DNA from 4 places in the Alteromonas fortis genome. Region 1 is predicted to be linked to each of the others. Evidence: predicted binding sites of a transcription regulator. Region 1 holds the regulator's gene; each other region holds the start of a gene.
The links. Region 1 encodes MetJ, which represses methionine synthesis genes. Its sites were predicted from a motif close to TAGACGTCTAGACGTCTA; they were not measured.

Region 1 (4,520 bases):
GCGCCTTTAGTTATCTACTTGTATAGCTTTGTTACCGCTACACAAAATCAATCGCCGGAGCGCACACCTAGCATATGACAGATTGCATAGCTTAGTTCACTACGGTTGAGAGTATAGAAGTGAAAGTGCTTCACCCCTTCTTTTGCCAGTACCTTCACTTGGTCCATGGCAATATTAGCGCCTATTAGGTTACGAGTGGCTTGATCATCTGCATCAAGACCGTCGAACATCTTGTGCAACCAGCCCGGAACGTGCACGTCTGTAAAGCCAGCAAACCTTACTAACGTTTGGTAGTTAGTCACAGGTAAAATTCCTGGAACTATGTCTAAGTCTACTCCCGCGGCGGCTGCACGGTCTCTAAATCGCAGGTAAACACTCGTATCGAAGAAGAACTGGGTTATCGCTTCGGTAGCGCCAGCTTCAGCTTTGCGTTTAAGGTTTAGCAAGTCGAACTGCGCATTTGGCGCTTCAGGGTGTTTTTCTGGGTAGGCAGCAACTGAAATATCAAAATCGGCAACGTCTTTTAGTAAGGCAACTAAGTCAGAGGCATACATCTCTGTTTTGTCTACCCCTTTAGGCAAGTCGCCACGCAGGGCGACAATACGGCGAATGCCAGAATCCCAGTAGTCTCTTGCAATTTGCTTTAATTCATCACGGCTTGCGTCGACACAGGTTAAGTGAGGAACGGCAGCAACGCCTGTTTGCTGTTGAATACGTTTTACCACATCGTGGGTTCTGTCACGTTCACCGCTATTGGCGCCGTAAGTAACCGACATGTAGCTTGGCTTTAGCGGGGCTAGACGTTCAACCGACTTCCACAGGGTTTGTTCCATGGCTTCCGTTTTAGGCGGAAAGAATTCAAAAGATACATCAATATCACGCAGCTCCGACAGGGACTGGTTTAATGCATCGATACCTTGTGCGTAAGAAACCATGGTTTATACTCTCAAAAATTTAATCTTATAGACGTTTAGACGTCTAAATTAAAGAATATATGTCTAGACGTCAAGAGGTTTACACTGCTCAATTGACCTTTTCGTGAACTTGTTTAGAATTTCTCTTCATAATATAAAAAGAGTAGACCGAGTTAGTACAATGGCAGAATGGAACGGTAAATATATTCACCCCTACGCAGAGCATGGGAAAAAGAGCGAGCAGGTAAAGAAAGTCACTGTCTCTATACCTATTAATGTGCTTAAAGCACTTACTGATGAGCGTACCCGCCGCCAAATCAATAATTTGCGCCACGCCACTAATTCGGAACTGTTGTGTGAAGCGTTTTTACACGCGTTTACCGGACAACCTTTGCCTAACGACGATGACCTGCGTAAAGACAACCCTAATCGCGTGCCGGCTGAAGCTAGGCGCATTATGGAAGAAATGGGTATTGATCCAAGCTTCGAAAATGATGTGTCTGAAGACGACTGATATCTAGCATTTAAGAGACACGGCCCTGTATTGTATGTTAGCGGATGTAAGTAATTACCTACAACACAGCGCCGTTTTTTTGTATCTTTATTCTTCCGGGTTTTCAGGCACTCGTGCAACGCCCGACTCAATAGCCGCCTTAGATACAGCGGTAGCAATACGCTCGCACAGACGTGGGTCCATAGGCTTGGGAATAATATAATCCTTACCAAACGTTAGGCTGTCACTTTTACTTGCGGCTAATACTTCCTCTGGGACGGGTTCTTTTGTAATAGCACGAAGGGCTTCAACTGCCGCCACTTTCATCTCGTCATTAATAGCTGTAGCGCGAACGTCTAGAGCGCCACGGAAAATAAATGGAAAGCACAGCACGTTGTTTACCTGATTAGGGTAGTCTGAGCGTCCAGTAGCCATAATTAGGTCTTTACGTACTTCGTGAGCGAGTTCAGGCTTTATCTCTGGGTCAGGGTTAGAGCATGCAAATACAATTGGATTTTCAGCCATCAAAGAAAGCGCTTCTGGCGGTAAAACATCAGGGCCTGATACACCGACAAAGATATCTGCGCCTTCCATTACATCTTCAAGGGTGCGCTTATCAGTGTTGTTAGCAAACAGCTTCTTGTGCTCAGTTAAATCTTCGCGACGAGTGTGGATAACGCCTTTCCTATCTAACATGTAGATACGCTCACGCTGGGCACCACACTTAATCAGTAGCTCCATACAGGCAACCGCTGCTGCGCCAGCGCCCATGCAAACAATTTTAGCGTTCTCTATATTTTTGCCCTGAATCTCTAAAGCGTTAAGCATACCTGCGGCGGTTACAATAGCGGTGCCGTGCTGATCATCATGGAATACTGGGATTCTACAGCGCTTAATAAGCTCTTGCTCAATTTCAAAGCATTCCGGCGCTTTGATATCTTCTAGGTTAATACCGCCAAACGTATCAGCAATATTGGCTACAGTATTGATGAATTCTTCCGTCGTACGATGTTTCACTTCAATATCAATGGCATCTAAACCAGCAAAGCGTTTAAATAGAAGCGCTTTACCTTCCATGACAGGTTTTGAAGCTAATGGGCCTAAATTGCCTAATCCTAAAATTGCCGTTCCGTTACTAATAACAGCAATAAGGTTGCCTTTACCCGTATATTTATAGGCATTATCTGCATCTTCGGCGATTTCTCTCACCGGTTCGGCAACGCCCGGGCTATAAGCAAGAGCAAGATCGTCAACACTATCGGCAGGCTTAGATAGCTCTACGCGAATTTTTCCAGGCGTGGGTTTGGCGTGATAGTCAAGTGCGCGTTGTCTAAAATCTGACATGTAAAAAAGTATCCTTAGATGTAGGGTTCATCGGTGTTTTCGTTCACGCTCTGTAGCTATTTTATTATCGTTGTAGTTATAGGTAGATAAACATAAGCGCGTTACAACCAACTAATGACAAAAGTGATTATAAATAGTTGTGAGCACTGGTGTGGTACGTTGGAAACTGCAGACCTAGCGTTAACGCTTTCTGATTTTCCTCACATATCGCTGTTGATATTAGGACTAACATTTAGACCTACATTTATATCCAAAAGCGCCACGAGCCTTTATAGTAAAGCATTATTCATAAAATTAATGCTCACTATCAAGGTGCCGATCGCAACTCTAACACAGCCAATCACTGTGTACATATCTGATCAGAATTCTCAATTATCAATGTAGGTTAGGCATACTAATTAGACCAGTAAAATAAGCCTATAATTGTCATTCATAAAATTTATTGTTAATCCGCTTAATATTTTGAGGGTGTATTGTAATGGTATTGTAGATGCGGGTGCTTTAACGGCTAAAATACTTATCAATTTATATTCTTAAAAACAGTGCTAGATAATATTGCACAAAGATAAACCTCTTTAATTTCGCTTTCATTTATCTGGTAAAATACGACAAGAAACCTTTCAAGCTAGCTTTTGAAACAAAGAATATGACAGAAAGAAAACTAGTCGCAGTGCTAACTGACGTGTGTGAAAACGTAAAATCTGACCATAATGGTTTTGTATGGCTTACACATCTAGGGCCTTGGAAAGCGCCTAAAGTTATTGCCATCTTTAATACGGAGCGGGAGAAACAGCAAGCATTGATAAGCGGTTGGGATATGGACTTCATAAACCAGGTGAATATAGCCCTTGAATCTATAAAGTCTATTCCTGTTGGTATTTATTTTGACAGTGAAGAGGCGTGTAAAAAACAAAGTAGAGGAAACTGGGATAAACATCTGTCAGGAATCAAAAAATTTCATTAAGTATAATGAGTGTTTTGATTTTAAGTGTAAGCGTTATTGATATGATCAATTAGCTTTTAATTAGAGGCGCTTGCATAAGTGGAAGCTATTCAACAGTAGTTTCTGACATGAATAGTAACCTTCAGGCAATAAAAAAGCGCCATATAGGCGCTTTTTTCGAACTCGATATCAGGCTTACTTTTTGCCCAATGCACCGAAACGCTTCTTGAAGCGGTCAACACGACCACCAGTATCAACGTTACGTTGCTTACCAGTGTAGAATGGGTGGCATGAAGAACATACGTCTAGGTTGATGTCTTTACCAAGCGTAGAGCGGATGTTCAATACGTTACCGCATGAGCAAGTTGCTTTGATTTCTTCGTATTTAGGGTGGATATCTTGTTTCATTGGGTTACCTCAAATAATAAGGCCGTATCGCTATACAACCCGAAGTCGCACACCATACGTTACTTAATTCAAATGATAAGTCGTTCAACGAACAACCCATCGCAAAAAGAGCGGCGCATAATATAGGATGGAAGTGGCTTGATCAAGCGGTTTTTGTCCAAATGTTAAACAAGAGAACTCAACAAGACGCCTAAACAAACAACATTCCTTTCATGCTTACCAGTAAAATATGTTTAAATATTTGTCTTTCAAGGCTAGGCCCATGTGCGCTAATGGCAAAATTGTGCGGTAATAGCAAAAGGTATAGCTAGGGGTGTAGCTAGCTGCTAGCAGCGCACATTGCTGTAACCTACAGGTATGCATGTAGCCTCTAAATAAATAGTTTCAGTGTAAGACGCTCAGCAAGCAATTTGCGCGC
Region 2 (4,520 bases), 3.0 Mb from region 1:
AATGGGCAACCGCTTTTTTCATAACGCGAGCCGACTTTACCACCTGTGGAAGGAACATCTTACCTTCACCGAATAAATCCCCTACTACGTTCATGCCATCCATTAATGGCCCTTCGATAACGTGTAATGGACGCTCAGCTTGCTGACGCGCTTCTTCGGTATCTTCAATAATATAATCGGTGATGCCTTTAACAAGCGCATGCTCTAAGCGCTTATTCACTTCTTGCTCGCGCCAGCTTAAATCTTCTTTCGCGGCAGCCTTACCATCACCTTGATAATTAGGGGCTATATCAAGCAGACGCTCGGTGGCATCGCTTCTGCGGTTTAAAATAACGTCTTCCACTGCATCGCGAAGCTCTGCTGGTATCTCGTCGTATACCTCTAACTGACCGGCATTAACAATAGCCATATCCATACCAGCGCGAATTGCGTGGTATAGGAACACAGAGTGCATGGCCTCTCGAACTGGGTTGTTCCCCCTGAACGAGAAAGAAATATTAGAAAGGCCACCGGAAATATGTGAGTAAGGGCAGGTTTTACGTATTTCGCGGGTCGCTTCGATAAAATCGACCGCATAATTATCGTGCTCTTCAATACCTGTCGCTACAGCAAAAATATTGGGGTCGAAGATAATATCTTCGGGCGGAAAGCCAACTTCTTCAGTCAAAAGCTTGTAGCTACGCTGACATATTTCAACTTTGCGGGCTTGTGTATCGGCCTGGCCGGTTTCGTCAAACGCCATCACTACGGTTGCAGCACCATAGCGCTTTATTAGCTTAGCTTGACTTAAGAAGAGTTCTTCCCCTTCTTTTAAGCTAATAGAGTTAACAATCGCTTTGCCCTGCACACACTTAAGCCCGGCTTCGATAATCTCCCATTTAGACGAATCTATCATAATGGGGACTCGGCTAATATCTGGCTCAGAGGCAATTAGGTTTAAAAAGGTGATCATAGCCTGCTTTGAATCAAGCATGGCCTCGTCCATATTGATATCAATGATTTGGGCACCGTTTTCTACCTGCTGTCTTGCGACATCAAGTGCGGTTTCGTAATCACCTTCAAGAATAAGACGTTTAAAGCGAGCGGAGCCTGTAACATTGGTACGCTCACCGATATTAATAAATGTAGAAAATTCTGCGCTCATAATGCCCTCCTAGTGTACAAACGGCTCTAGGCCTGACAAACGCATTTTAGGTTCAAATTCAGGAATCTTGCGTGGCGCGATATGTTCAACCGCATTGGCAATATCGCGAATGTGCTCTGGGGTACTGCCACAACAGCCGCCTACAATATTCACTAGCCCTGACTGCGCCCATTCTTTGATGTGCTCGGCCATCTCCGGACCTTCCATATCGTATTCACCAAATTCGTTAGGCAGGCCTGCATTAGGGTGCGCGGATATGAAGCACTCACTCACATTGGCTACTTCATCTACGTATTGGCGCAATAGATCTGGGCCCAGTGCGCAGTTTAAGCCGAAGGAAAACGGGCTAATATGCCGCATTGAGTAATAAAATGCTTCCGCGGTTTGCCCCGAAAGCGTGCGCCCTGAAGCGTCGGTGATAGTGCCTGATACCATCACGGGCAAAGACTTACCGAGTTTTTCAAATACCGACTCTACGGCAAACGCTGCTGCCTTGGCATTTAACGTATCGAAAATAGTTTCAAGCATAATTAGGTCAACGCCGCCTTCAATGAGGGCTTCGGTAGACTCGCTATACGCTTCCACTAGTTCGTCAAATGTGACATTGCGCTTACCTGGGTCGTTCACGTCAGGTGAAATAGAAGCGGTGCGGTTTGTTGGACCTAGCACACCGGCTACGAAACGGGGTTTCTCAGGAGTTTTTGCGGTGAATTCATCGGCAGCTTTGCGCGCTAACTTAGCCGCAGCCACATTGATATCCCGTGATTGAGCCTGCATATCATAGTCGGCCATAGCGATAGTCGTCGCGTTAAAGGTATTGGTTTCTATAATATCCGCGCCAGCTTCAAAATAATCACAGTGAATCTGATAAATAATGTCTGGCTGGGTAAGCACTAATAGGTCGTTATTACCCTTTACGTCGCAATGCCAGTCTGCAAACTGTGTCCCGCGGTAATCTTCTTCTTCCAACTTGTGGCGCTGGATCATGGTGCCCATTGCACCGTCTAGTATAAGAATGCGTTTTTTAGCGGCTTCTGTAAGCGTTGCCTGCGCGCTAGAAATTTCTCTTTGGCTCACGTGCTACCTCTTTGGCTGTGACTTTTCAGCAAGCTGACTTAAATCGTAAGGCGTGGTCTGATAGACATAATAATTCAGCCAGTTTGTAAACAATAGGCTGCCGTGCGAGCGCCACTGTACAATAGGAGACTTGGCTGGATCATCCCCTTCAAAATAATTTTTTGGCATTGCTGGGGTTTGACCCGCGGCAATATCCCGTAAGTACTCGTCTTTAAGCGTATCAGGGTCATATTCTGGATGGCCTGTTACAAACACCATTCGCTTGTCTTCTGACGCTACGATATAGGCACCCACGTCCTCAGATTCTGCCACAACGCTAAGGCCTTCGACACTGTTATACAGAGAAGTATCGATATGCCCGTAACGAGAGTGAGGGGCATGAAAAGTTGGGTCGAAGCCTCTTAAAAGCTCATTGTTCGGGTCGTTCACTTTATGTTGAAAAACTCCTGAAAACTTTTCGTCTCTAATCTTTCGAGTAATACCATAAAAGTGATACATAGCAGCGTGAGCAGCCCAGCACAGGTATAAAGTAGAGTTAACGTGCCGCTGTGCCCATTCCAATATTTTGGTCATGGTTTCCCAATACTTCACTTCTTCATAGTCGATAAGCGCTAGGGGTGCGCCAGTAACAATAAGGCCATCGTATTTTTTGTTCGCGACTGCTGAAAAGTCGTGGTAGAAGGCATCCATGTGTGATTGGGGAGTATTTTTTGGTGCTTGATTATCAATTCGAATCAAGTCTACGTTTATTTGCAGCGGCGTATTTGACAATAGGCGAAGCAACTGCACTTCCGTTTCTATCTTGTTCGGCATCAAATTAAGAATGCCGACTTCGAGAGGACGAATATCCTGATTGGCAGCCCTGTCCATGTCCATGGTAAAAATATTTTCACCTAGTAGTACATTCTGCGCGGGTAATTGCTCAGGAATACGAATTGGCATAGAGGACTCCAGTGATAAATTACAATACCTGTATTGTGTCTATAACTGGCGATATGTCAACATCTTTACGTCTAGACGTCTAAACGTTTCTTTTTTAAGACGAGCCTATCGATACAAACAACTAGCTATTTTGCTTATGCACCATCATTAACATCTCAGCTTCAGCGCGAGGAATGTCACAGGCCTCGATGATTTCTTCAACGCTGGCGCCTTGCTTAACTAAGTCTGCAGCACGCTGATATAAACGTAGTGAAGGGTCCTGCATTTTGAGTTCGCGAAGCTGATTTTCTATATCAGTTTGCTTTTCGTCTAGTTCTTGAAGGTGGCGAGTGATAACCAGAGTGCGTGCTTGCGCCTCGGTTTGTTGATTATTTGCGTTGTTAGCGAGCGCCTCAATTCGCGCAATGGCCGATGCACTATTTTGCTCGCTATCGCTTAAAGCTGTACGTAACTGCTTAATGTGCGAATACAGAATACTTACAGTAACAGCAAGCACTATGATAAAACCGCACAAGATAAGTTCAATTAAGGTAGGTGCAGCAAGCTGCCATTCCATGGACATAACCCTTGGGGAAATGGTGGCGACATAGACAATACATGCCGCCTATTCATTGTTTAGATATTGCTAAGCTCATCCCACTCTTCGTCGCTGAGCAATTTATTCAAATCGACAAGAATAAGCAATTCGCCATCACGATTGCTAACGCCTTGGATAAATTTAGCACTTTCTTCAGTACCAACGTTAGGGGCGCTGTCGATTTCTGAAGATTTTAAGTACACCACTTCGGCGACACTATCCACTAAGATACCGACAACCTGTTCGTCAGACTCTATGATCACTATACGAGTGTTGTCTGTGATTTCCGTTGGTGGTAGCCCAAAACGCGCACGGGTATCGATGACGGTTACCACGTTACCACGCAAGTTAATAATACCAAGCACATAATCAGGCGCACCGGGTACAGGGGCTATTTCGGTATAACGCAATACTTCTTGTACTTGCATTACGTTAATACCGTACGTTTCTTCACCTAAGCGATACGTCACCCATTGAAGGACTTCATCGTTACTGTCGCTAGCGTTATTATTCATTCTTTCATCGCTCATGAACCTGGCTCCCAATACTATGGCGTCTGGTCGTTACTGCCTAAGCCTTTGTTAAGCATAGATATTAATTCTTCAACGTCAATTAACGCACACATTTTTTCTTTAACCATCCCTGCTAACCAGGGACGTTTACCTGTGGACTCGCGCCATTTTACGTCATCGGTAGTCAAATTGACCGTGTTTACAAGCTTTTCGCTTGCTAGTCCCCACGCACTCTCTCCTAACATTATAAGATATCGGTAGTTGAGCG
Region 3 (4,520 bases), 280 kb from region 1:
GTGATGTTGAAATGTCAGACGTACGTCCAATACAATTTCCGAAAGAGTTCGAAGTAGGGAACTTCCCCAATGATGGCATTGAAGGCCTCACTATGGCAGAAGACGGCACTTTGTATTTGGCATTGGAAAAAGACAAAGCGGGACAGCCACGAGTCTTTACATTGTCTGTCGATAAAGACTTTTTCTCATCGAGCGATTTTGCGACCGTGAGCGAACCAGACCTACAGCTTCCTTCGTTTACCTCGGGAAATCACCCCATAAATGGCTTGGCTTTATATACGCACTCAACAGGCGCATCATATTTATTTGGCGCTGCAAGAAACGACAATGAATTATGGGTAATCGATACCACTGGCAACAAGCCAACAAAGCGCATTCCCATTATTTTTGATGTTGCCAGTGACCAGAGTTGTGAACAGTACACAATGGATAATTCATCAATGGAAGGGTTAGTCACTATTGATAGTACGCTATGGATAATTAACGATCCGTGGGAAAAGAATTACATGAAAAACGCGACATGTGAGGCGCATAAGACGCGTTATGAAGATTTAGCACCGTTACTGTTTCCGATAGAAATCAATGACGTTTGGTTTGATTAGCGTCTATCTACTCAAGATGACCTTCAAACCGAAAAAGGGTTGCTACCAAGCAACCCTTTCGTTTTAGCCAATCTGTAAACGCCGCTAAAAAAGCTGACTTTACTTATGCATCGCTGCGAAGGCGAGAAGCAAAAGTCTTTTTGAATTTTGCAAGCTTAGGTGCAACCACCATAGAGCAATACTGGTTCTGCGGATTGTTTTTGAAATAATCCTGATGATAGTCTTCGGCGTCATAGTAGTTATTCACGGCTACTATTTCAGTGACTACCGGGTCGGGCCAAATTTCTTCCTCTGTGATTTGTGCAATAATTTTTTCAGCTTCCGCTTTTTGAGCATCGTCGTGATAGAAGATTGCGCTGCGATACTGAGTACCCACATCATTACCCTGTCTGTTTAGCTGAGTAGGATCATGAAGCGCGAAGAAAATTTCTAAAATTTCACGGTAGCTGATGTTGTCTGCATCAAACGTTACTTGTACCACTTCTGCATGGCCAGTATTTCCCGTACATACCTCTTCATAGGTTGGATCGGCTTTTTCACCTCCAGCATAGCCAGAAATTGCTTTTTCTACGCCTTCGACAGTGTTGAACGCGGACTCGATACACCAGAAGCATCCGCCTGCTAAAGTGGCCACTTGTAAATTTGCCATAATAAAACCTCTCTTAATCTTTGCTTGTAGTGTGGGTGCCCCTAGGTCACAACACAAGTCATCCAAGCGTATTTTTTTATCGTATAAACGAATATTAAATAAGAATAACGTGCGACGGCTTGAAACGGTTTTAAACTGAACACGATAAGAGCGCTGATAGTGCAAGGCAAACGCGTTCTAATCTATATTTTTCCATGTTTGCATGGGCGAAACCGTCTTCGAGCGATAAGCGTCGTAAGTGGCAGAGGTAGGTAGAAGTGATTATTTTTTATGATGGTTATTGCCCTTTGTGCATAGCCGAAATGCGTCATCTACGCAAAAGAGACAAACATAACAAACTCACACTGGTCGACATTCAGGCCCCTGACTTTGCAAGTCGTTATCCAACCATGGATTGGCATGCGCTTAATGCCAGAATTCATGGCCTTCGCGAGGATGGCACCCTAATTACCGGACTTGATGTTACCCATGAAGCGTGGAAAGCAGTGGGTATGGGCTGGATCTATGCTCCGCTTCGCTGGCCTGTTATTCGTTATGCCGCCGATGCTTTCTACAATGTATTTGCAAAACATAGATATACCATTTCTTACCTTTTAACGGGTAAAAAGCGCCAGTGCGACCGCTGTGTACCGGGAGAGCCGAATGGAAAATAACGTACTTATAGTGGGCGCATCTGGCGGTATAGCGTCTGCGCTCATAGAACAATATCGCAGTGCAGGCGCAAAGGTGTTTGCAGTAAGTCGTGCAGCTGCATCTGAAAGCAACAACCTAGAGAATGTTTCGTATCATCAAATTTCTGAACAGAATGATAAGCACATTTGCGGTTTTGTAAAACAACTCGCTGAGCAAGACGTTGTGTTAAATACGGTAGTAATAACAACCGGTTTTTTGCATAACGAAAACGATGGTATTCACCCAGAAAAACGCTTAGAAGATGTCAGTGAGGAAGCCCTGACAGCGTACTTCGCGACAAATAGCATTATTCCCTCTATATGGCTTAAGCATTTAGTCAATGTTATGAGTAAAGAAGGGTCTACCCTTGTTTGCCTAAGCGCGAGAGTAGGGAGCATATCAGACAACGGGCTTGGCGGATGGTATGGCTACCGTGCATCGAAAGCCGCGCTCAATATGTTTGTTAAAACAGCATCGGTAGAGTACAAGCGCAGATTAAAAGATGTCATGCTGGTATGCTACCACCCAGGTACTGTTGATACAGGACTGTCAAAGCCATTCCAAAAAAATGTAGCCGCTAAAAAACTCTTTACACCAGAGTTTACCGCCAAACAGCTTGTTCACCACCTTTCAGCGCTTGATCGGGAGCAAGCTTGCCATTTTATTGACTGGAATGGTGAAGTGGTAACTTGGTGATACGGTCTATCATCGTTTCAGCAAGTTCAACATCAAGACTTTTTATTTCACTGCTGTTACCATGCTATTTTGGGAATGGTGCAGCGTATTGATACGCCCATAGAGGTAGCAATACAACGCGTTGACGCCACACGTGAGTCATAACAACAAACGCCATCCTAATAATAAATAATACCAGTTCGCTCGGCTTGATTCCGACGAGAATCAAGAACGAACAACAAGTACAAATTGTGAGTGCAAAAAAGTGATTGTTTTATACAAGGCTAATTTGTATGTCATAAGGCGTGACAAGCGAACTGTTATAACAATAACTCAACAAGAGGAATGGATATGAGCGGGGCCAGAGAACAGTTCGGATCGCGCATAGGTTTTATATTGGCTGCTGCAGGCTCTGCAGTGGGCATTGGTAATTTGGTGGGTTTCCCTGTCGGTGCAGCTAAAAACGGTGGTGGGGCTTTCCTTTTAATGTACGCCATTTTTGTTTTTGCCATTTGTTTACCGGTTATGCTGGCGGAGATGTCAGTGGGCCGCCATGCTAAAAAAGACCCATTAGGCGCATACAGCGCTATCAGTGGTAACGAAAAGAAGTGGAAACTTGCAGGCTGGTTTGCGATTGCCACGCCGTTTATGATTGCGGTTTTCTACATGGTTATTACTGTATGGCTTTTTGGCTATTTATTTGAAGCAGTTAGCGGAAACTTAGACAAACTAGCAGACCCCAATACCTTTGGGGTGTTTATTAATTCAGAGTCTATTTTCGTCTACATGGCTGCTGTTGTTGGTGTGGTTTACCTTATTCTTCAAGGTGGTGTAAAAGAGGGGATAGAAAAAGCGGCGAAGCTGCTTATGCCAGCACTTTTCGTAATGCTTATCGGCCTTGTTATCTTCGTACTAACCCGCGAAAATGCAATGGCTGGTGTTGAGTTTTATATTGTTCCTGATTTTTCAAAAATTACGGCGCAAGTGGTCAATGGCGCATTGTCACAAGCCTTTTTCTCACTATCGCTGGGTATGGGGATTCTTATCACCTACGGTAGTTACATCGATAAGCGTGCGGATGTACCAAGCGCAGCAAAGCTTGTTGCATTAACCGATACCGCTGTGGCTTTTACCGCTGGTTTAATGATTCTTCCTGCCATATTCTCTTTTAACCCAGATATCAACCCTGATGAGTTAAGTGAATCGTCTGTAGGTATGATTTTTACTTATCTGCCTAGTATCTTCTTAGCACTACAAGACTCCATAGGCTATATGGGCGCTTCGATAGTCGCGAGCCTGTTTTTCCTACTCGTGTTCTTTGCGGCAATTACGTCTCTAGTGTCTATTTTTGAAGTACCAGTCGCAGCACTAATGGACGAAAAAGGCGTGAGCCGTAAATGGGCGTTAGGCTCTTTAGGTAGCATTATGATTGTGCTGGCAATTCTAAGTGCATTGTCGTTTGGTAAAGTTGATATGCTGACGTCATTTATGCACTACGCAGGCGCAGATAAATCGCTGTTTGACGTAATTTACGATGTATTCTACGACACTATTTTGCCGTTAAACGGCTTGCTAATTTGCTTGTTCGTTATTTATCGCTGGAAGAGTGCTAATTTTAATGCTTCTTTGGAAGAAGGCAGCAGCGGCTATAAAGGCAGCTGGTTTGAAAAGTATGTGGATGTTTCGTTGAAAACCTTTATTCCGCTAATTCTACTTGTGATTTTTGTAAACACGGTGGCGGTGAAATACTTTGGTGTAAGCCTGTTCGGTTAAGCATGTTCACCATACAAAACTAATGTATTTGCTGTGTGCTAGCAGTAAATTCGGATAAAAAAACGGCAAGCCTGAGGCTTGCCGTTTTTGTTTCTTTTAGCGATTAGCCCTTAATTCATGGCTTTTTGACAACTTATTGGCGAATACAC
Region 4 (4,520 bases), 790 kb from region 1:
ACGCTATAAACACGTTCAGCCGTCTTCTTGAAGGCGAAGCTAAAAAGTTAGACTTACCCCCGTCATTTACCAATCCGCTTTCACATGTAAGCCAAAGCGGTGAACGGTTACTAGAAATTGTAAATTCGGTATTAGATATAAAGCAAATAGAAGCCGGTAAAATGCGCGTAATGGCACGGGCGGTGAGTACAAGCGACTTCTTTACACATCTGTTTTCGTTAACTAAGATTCGCGCCGAGGACAGCGGTATTACATTTTCCACCAGCATTGATAGTTCGGTGCCCGACTCGCTATTTTTTGACGACACAAAGTTTGGACAGGTTGCACTGAACTTGCTCTCGAACGCCATTAAATTTACCAATAAAGGTAAATCTGTAAAAGCGCAAGTAAAATACAAGGGTGGAAAAGTTATATTCAATGTCATAGATGAAGGCATTGGTATTAGCGAAGATGATCAAAAGCGACTCTTTGAGCCTTTCGAACGGATGGGTAACGCTCAAGAGATTAGTGGAACTGGCTTAGGCTTAAATATATCCAGGCGTCTTATCGAGCTTATGGATGGGACGATTAAAGTTAGCAGTAAATTAAATCACGGTACCCGCATAAGCGTAACCCTGCCCGCCGACGCGCTAAGTGCGAATCAGTTCGTTGAGGCACAACCACAGAGCTTTGTAGCACAAGTTAACATTGATAAATCTGCAAATGTATTAGTCGTTGAAGACCACTATATAAACCAGGTGGTTATTCAAACCTTGTTTGAAAAATTAGGTGTGGCGCTTTCTGTGGTAAGCACAGGTGAGGAGGGGGTTGAATACGCTAGAGCTAACCCTGTTGACTTAGTGCTAATGGACCTTAACTTACCCGGCATTCAAGGCGACGAAGCGACAGCACAGATAAAAGCTTATAAGCCAAGCTTACCTGTTGTAGCATTAACCGCTGACGTGATCACTGAGTCAGAGTATTTGCGAGAGCGAGGTCTTGATGACGTGCTAACCAAACCCATAGACAATATTGAGCTGGTGCGCGTGCTGAATCACTATTTAGGGCAGAAGAATCACTAACGGCCCTTCACGCCATGCAAGGTAGCCCAATATGCAAGTAAGCGTTTCACCAGAAAAACAGAAAGCTAGAGCCCAACTTCGCAAAAAGCTTCGCGAAGCGCGCCGTAGTTTACCTGACGAACAGCGTGAAGACGCGGCACAGTGCATCGCGGCCCAGCTAAACACCCTCCCCTTTGTTAAGAGCGCAACTACTGTAGCCGGGTACTTGGTTAACGATGGCGAAGTAAACTTAAAATACTACATTGAATCAACCTGGCAGCACTTGCACAAAAAATTCGCATTGCCTGTGCTACACCCTGTATGCAAAGGGCACTTGCTTTTTTTATCTTATACCCCCGATTCTTTGTTAATTAATAACAAATACAACATAGAAGAGCCTGTATTGTCCTGTGAAGCCGTCATACCTGTTACACAATGCGATGTTATCCTTATGCCGCTAGTGGGGTTTGATACAAACGGAAACCGCTTGGGTATGGGTGGCGGCTATTACGACCGCACCTTAAGCTTTACACAACGCAAGTTAAATACTCAATCAGCCTTGAAACAGCATACTCCAAAATTGGTAGGTATCGCTCACGATGTGCAAGAAGTTAATGCCCTGCCCACTGCGCCGTGGGATGTACCGCTCGATGCTATAGTGACTCCTTCTCGCACACTTATATTCACTAAACCGTAATTTCACTATATCAAATTGAACCTATGAACTTATGGGTTCATGTTCACTTATAAGTTACACTTGCAAGCATAATAAGTTGGAGAGTAACCATGGATCAGAACGAAAAAAAGCAAGCCGTAGCCAAAGCAGCCATCGACTATGTTGAAGCAGACAGTATTGTCGGTGTGGGTACGGGCTCTACTGTTAATTTTTTCATAGAAGAACTGGGCAAAATTAAACACAAAATTGAAGGCGCGGTTTCAAGTTCAGAGGCATCTACCGAGCGTTTGAAAGCCTTAGGCATCGAAGTCTTCGAGTTAAATGAAGTTAGCAACCTTTCAGTTTACATTGACGGTGCCGACGAAGTCACTGAACACAAACATATGATTAAAGGCGGCGGCGCAGCTCTGACCCGCGAAAAGATTGTCGCGGGTGCCGCTACCACGTTCGTTTGTATTGTAGATGAAAGTAAGCGCGTGCCTGTTTTAGGTGACTTCCCACTTCCCGTAGAAGTTATTCCTATGGCTCGCTCTTTTGTCGCTCGCGAACTGGTAAAACTGGGTGGCGACCCCGAGTACAGACAAGGCGTTGTGACAGATAACGGTAACGTTATTTTAGATGTCCACAATCTTGAAATACTAAACCCACGTGAGTTAGAGCAAAAAATCAATAATATTCCGGGCGTAGTAACTAACGGTATTTTTGCGCTACGTGGCGCAGATGTAGTGTTAAGTGCAACCGACAATGGTGTTGAAACCTTTAAGTAATAGCCCCTTAAAAAGTTAAACACGGCGAATAGCGCACCAAAACGACCTGTCATTCACTTGTTCGCTGGTATTGCGTCGCAATAAGCTTTATTGCCCAATAGCTTATTTAATGAGCCTACGCGATATGGGCGACTTAACCGGCTGTATCGCAGCGTTTTGTTGAAAAGCTAAGCAAAATACTGCTTTTAACTTAGCGTGTTTTCTGTTAATTTCCGTTTAGACGTCTAGATGTCTTAATTAACACTATTTTACAGCTAGATGTTTATGTTGCTTAAGGTTATGAACCTTTATTATTAAAGCAATTAGCGTAACTAAAACGCTAGATAGCAGGCGCTAAACCAAGGCTCTGTTGCAAATAAGGTAGTGCATCTTTAGATGTTAGCTACTTAAAATTTATGAGAGCCTATGGTTGGCACTGCCAGCAACCCCAATTAAATCAGCGAGAGATAGCGAGTTCATGAGCAAAGTTTCATTAGAGAAGGATAAAATCCGAATTTTGTTGTTGGAAGGTGTTCACCAAAGTGCTTTGGAAACACTACAAAACAATGGGTATAGCAACATTGAATTTCTCAAAACCTCTCTTCCTGAAGATGAGTTAATTGAGAAGATTAAAGACGCCCACTTTGTTGGTATTCGTTCACGCACACAGATTACCGAGAAAGTAGTTGATGCGGCACAAAAGCTTGTTGCTATTGGTTGTTTCTGCATTGGTACTAACCAGGTTAACCTTGAAGCTACGCAGCGCCGTGGTATTCCCGTTTTTAACGCGCCTTTTTCTAATACTCGCTCGGTTGCAGAACTTGTTCTTGGGCAAATTATTCTTTTGCTTCGTCAAGTGCCTAGCAAAAACGCCAAAGCTCACCGCGGTGAATGGGAAAAGACCGCAGTAGGTTCGTACGAAGCTCGCGGAAAAACCTTAGGTATTATCGGCTATGGCCACATAGGTACACAACTTAGTATTCTAGCTGAGCACCTTGGTATGCGTGTTCAATTTTTCGATATCGAAGACAAGCTAGTGCTGGGTAACTCAGCTCAGGTGAAGTCGCTTGAAAAGCTACTTAATACCTCTGATGTGGTATCACTACACGTTCCCGAAACGCCGCAAACCCAAGATATGATTGGCGAAAAAGAACTGTCTCAAATGAAAAAAGGCAGCATTCTTATTAACGCATCTCGCGGTACTGTGGTTGATATTGACGCACTGGCTAAGGCGCTGGAAAGTGGCCATCTTAACGGCGCTGCCATCGATGTTTTCCCAGTAGAGCCTAAGTCTAACACTGAAGAGTTTGAATCGCCGCTTCGCGCGTTCGACAACGTTATTCTTACGCCACACGTTGGCGGAAGCACGCAGGAAGCGCAAGAGAACATTGGTATTGAAGTAGCGGGTAAGTTAGCAAAATACAGCGATAACGGCTCTACGTTGTCGGCGGTTAACTTCCCTGAAGTATCACTGCCTGAACACACCGGTCGTTCGCGTTTGCTTCACGTACACAAAAACCAGCCAGGTATTCTTACGCAAATCAACAAAGCTTTTGCGGAAAAAGACATCAACATTGAAGCTCAGTATCTACAAACTAACTCTGAAATTGGTTATGTGGTAGTGGATGTTAAAGAAGATCGCGGCTATGAAGCACTAGCGGAACTTCAGCAAATTGACGGCACTATTAAGACCAGAATCCTTCATTAAACAAACGTTTAATCAAACGCTTGCTTGATATTTAGTTAAAAAAACGCTGCAACAATGCAGCGTTTTTTGTATCTGTATTTTTGTTTCACTCAGTAACCCTTTTATTCCGTGCCTGTTCCAACACTACTATGGCGCAGAAAAGAATTACCTAAGCAAAACATTAAAACGCCTCAACGTACAGTTGAGCAGTCAAGGCGCTTCAGCAAAGTTTAGAAGAAGTTGTAAACTAGGCTTACAGCAGTTTCTGTATCAAGTTTTTCTACATCTTCATCAACGTTAGTGTTGTGGTCAAGTTTGAAAGAAAGACGCATAGAAAGGTTTCCGCTAATGGTAGCAGTAAGAGCAGATTC

Region 2: metA (homoserine O-acetyltransferase MetA) is a predicted target of MetJ. The motif match lies at 3,228-3,245, and genes of this name have one in related genera.
Region 3: msrA (peptide-methionine (S)-S-oxide reductase MsrA) is a predicted target of MetJ. The motif match lies at 1,328-1,345, and genes of this name have one in related genera.
Region 4: serA (phosphoglycerate dehydrogenase) is a predicted target of MetJ. The motif match lies at 2,693-2,710, and genes of this name have one in related genera.

Annotation. Positions count from the first base shown of each region.
Region 1 is NZ_LR812090.1:4,178,797-4,183,316, reverse strand. It holds gene metF (methylenetetrahydrofolate reductase) at 48-935, opposite strand; gene metJ (met regulon transcriptional regulator MetJ) at 1,096-1,428, shown strand; gene PCAR9_RS17855 (malic enzyme-like NAD(P)-binding protein) at 1,516-2,751, opposite strand; gene PCAR9_RS17850 (hypothetical protein) at 3,398-3,715, shown strand; gene rpmE (50S ribosomal protein L31) at 3,890-4,102, opposite strand.
Region 2 is NZ_LR812090.1:1,156,411-1,160,930, reverse strand. It holds gene metH (methionine synthase) at 1-1,144, opposite strand, end outside; gene PCAR9_RS05040 (homocysteine S-methyltransferase family protein) at 1,154-2,221, opposite strand; gene metA (homoserine O-acetyltransferase MetA) at 2,225-3,163, opposite strand; gene PCAR9_RS05030 (DUF2802 domain-containing protein) at 3,285-3,719, opposite strand; gene PCAR9_RS05025 (chemotaxis protein CheW) at 3,779-4,270, opposite strand; gene PCAR9_RS05020 (chemotaxis protein CheW) at 4,288-4,520, opposite strand, start outside.
Region 3 is NZ_LR812090.1:3,903,243-3,907,762, reverse strand. It holds gene PCAR9_RS16770 (hypothetical protein) at 1-602, shown strand, start outside; gene msrA (peptide-methionine (S)-S-oxide reductase MsrA) at 706-1,251, opposite strand; gene PCAR9_RS16760 (thiol-disulfide oxidoreductase DCC family protein) at 1,509-1,904, shown strand; gene PCAR9_RS16755 (SDR family NAD(P)-dependent oxidoreductase) at 1,894-2,619, shown strand; gene PCAR9_RS16750 (sodium-dependent transporter) at 2,950-4,371, shown strand.
Region 4 is NZ_LR812090.1:3,384,839-3,389,358, forward strand. It holds gene PCAR9_RS14575 (ATP-binding protein) at 1-1,061, shown strand, start outside; gene PCAR9_RS14580 (5-formyltetrahydrofolate cyclo-ligase) at 1,093-1,737, shown strand; gene rpiA (ribose-5-phosphate isomerase RpiA) at 1,827-2,483, shown strand; gene serA (phosphoglycerate dehydrogenase) at 2,941-4,170, shown strand; gene PCAR9_RS14595 (DUF481 domain-containing protein) at 4,380-4,520, opposite strand, start outside.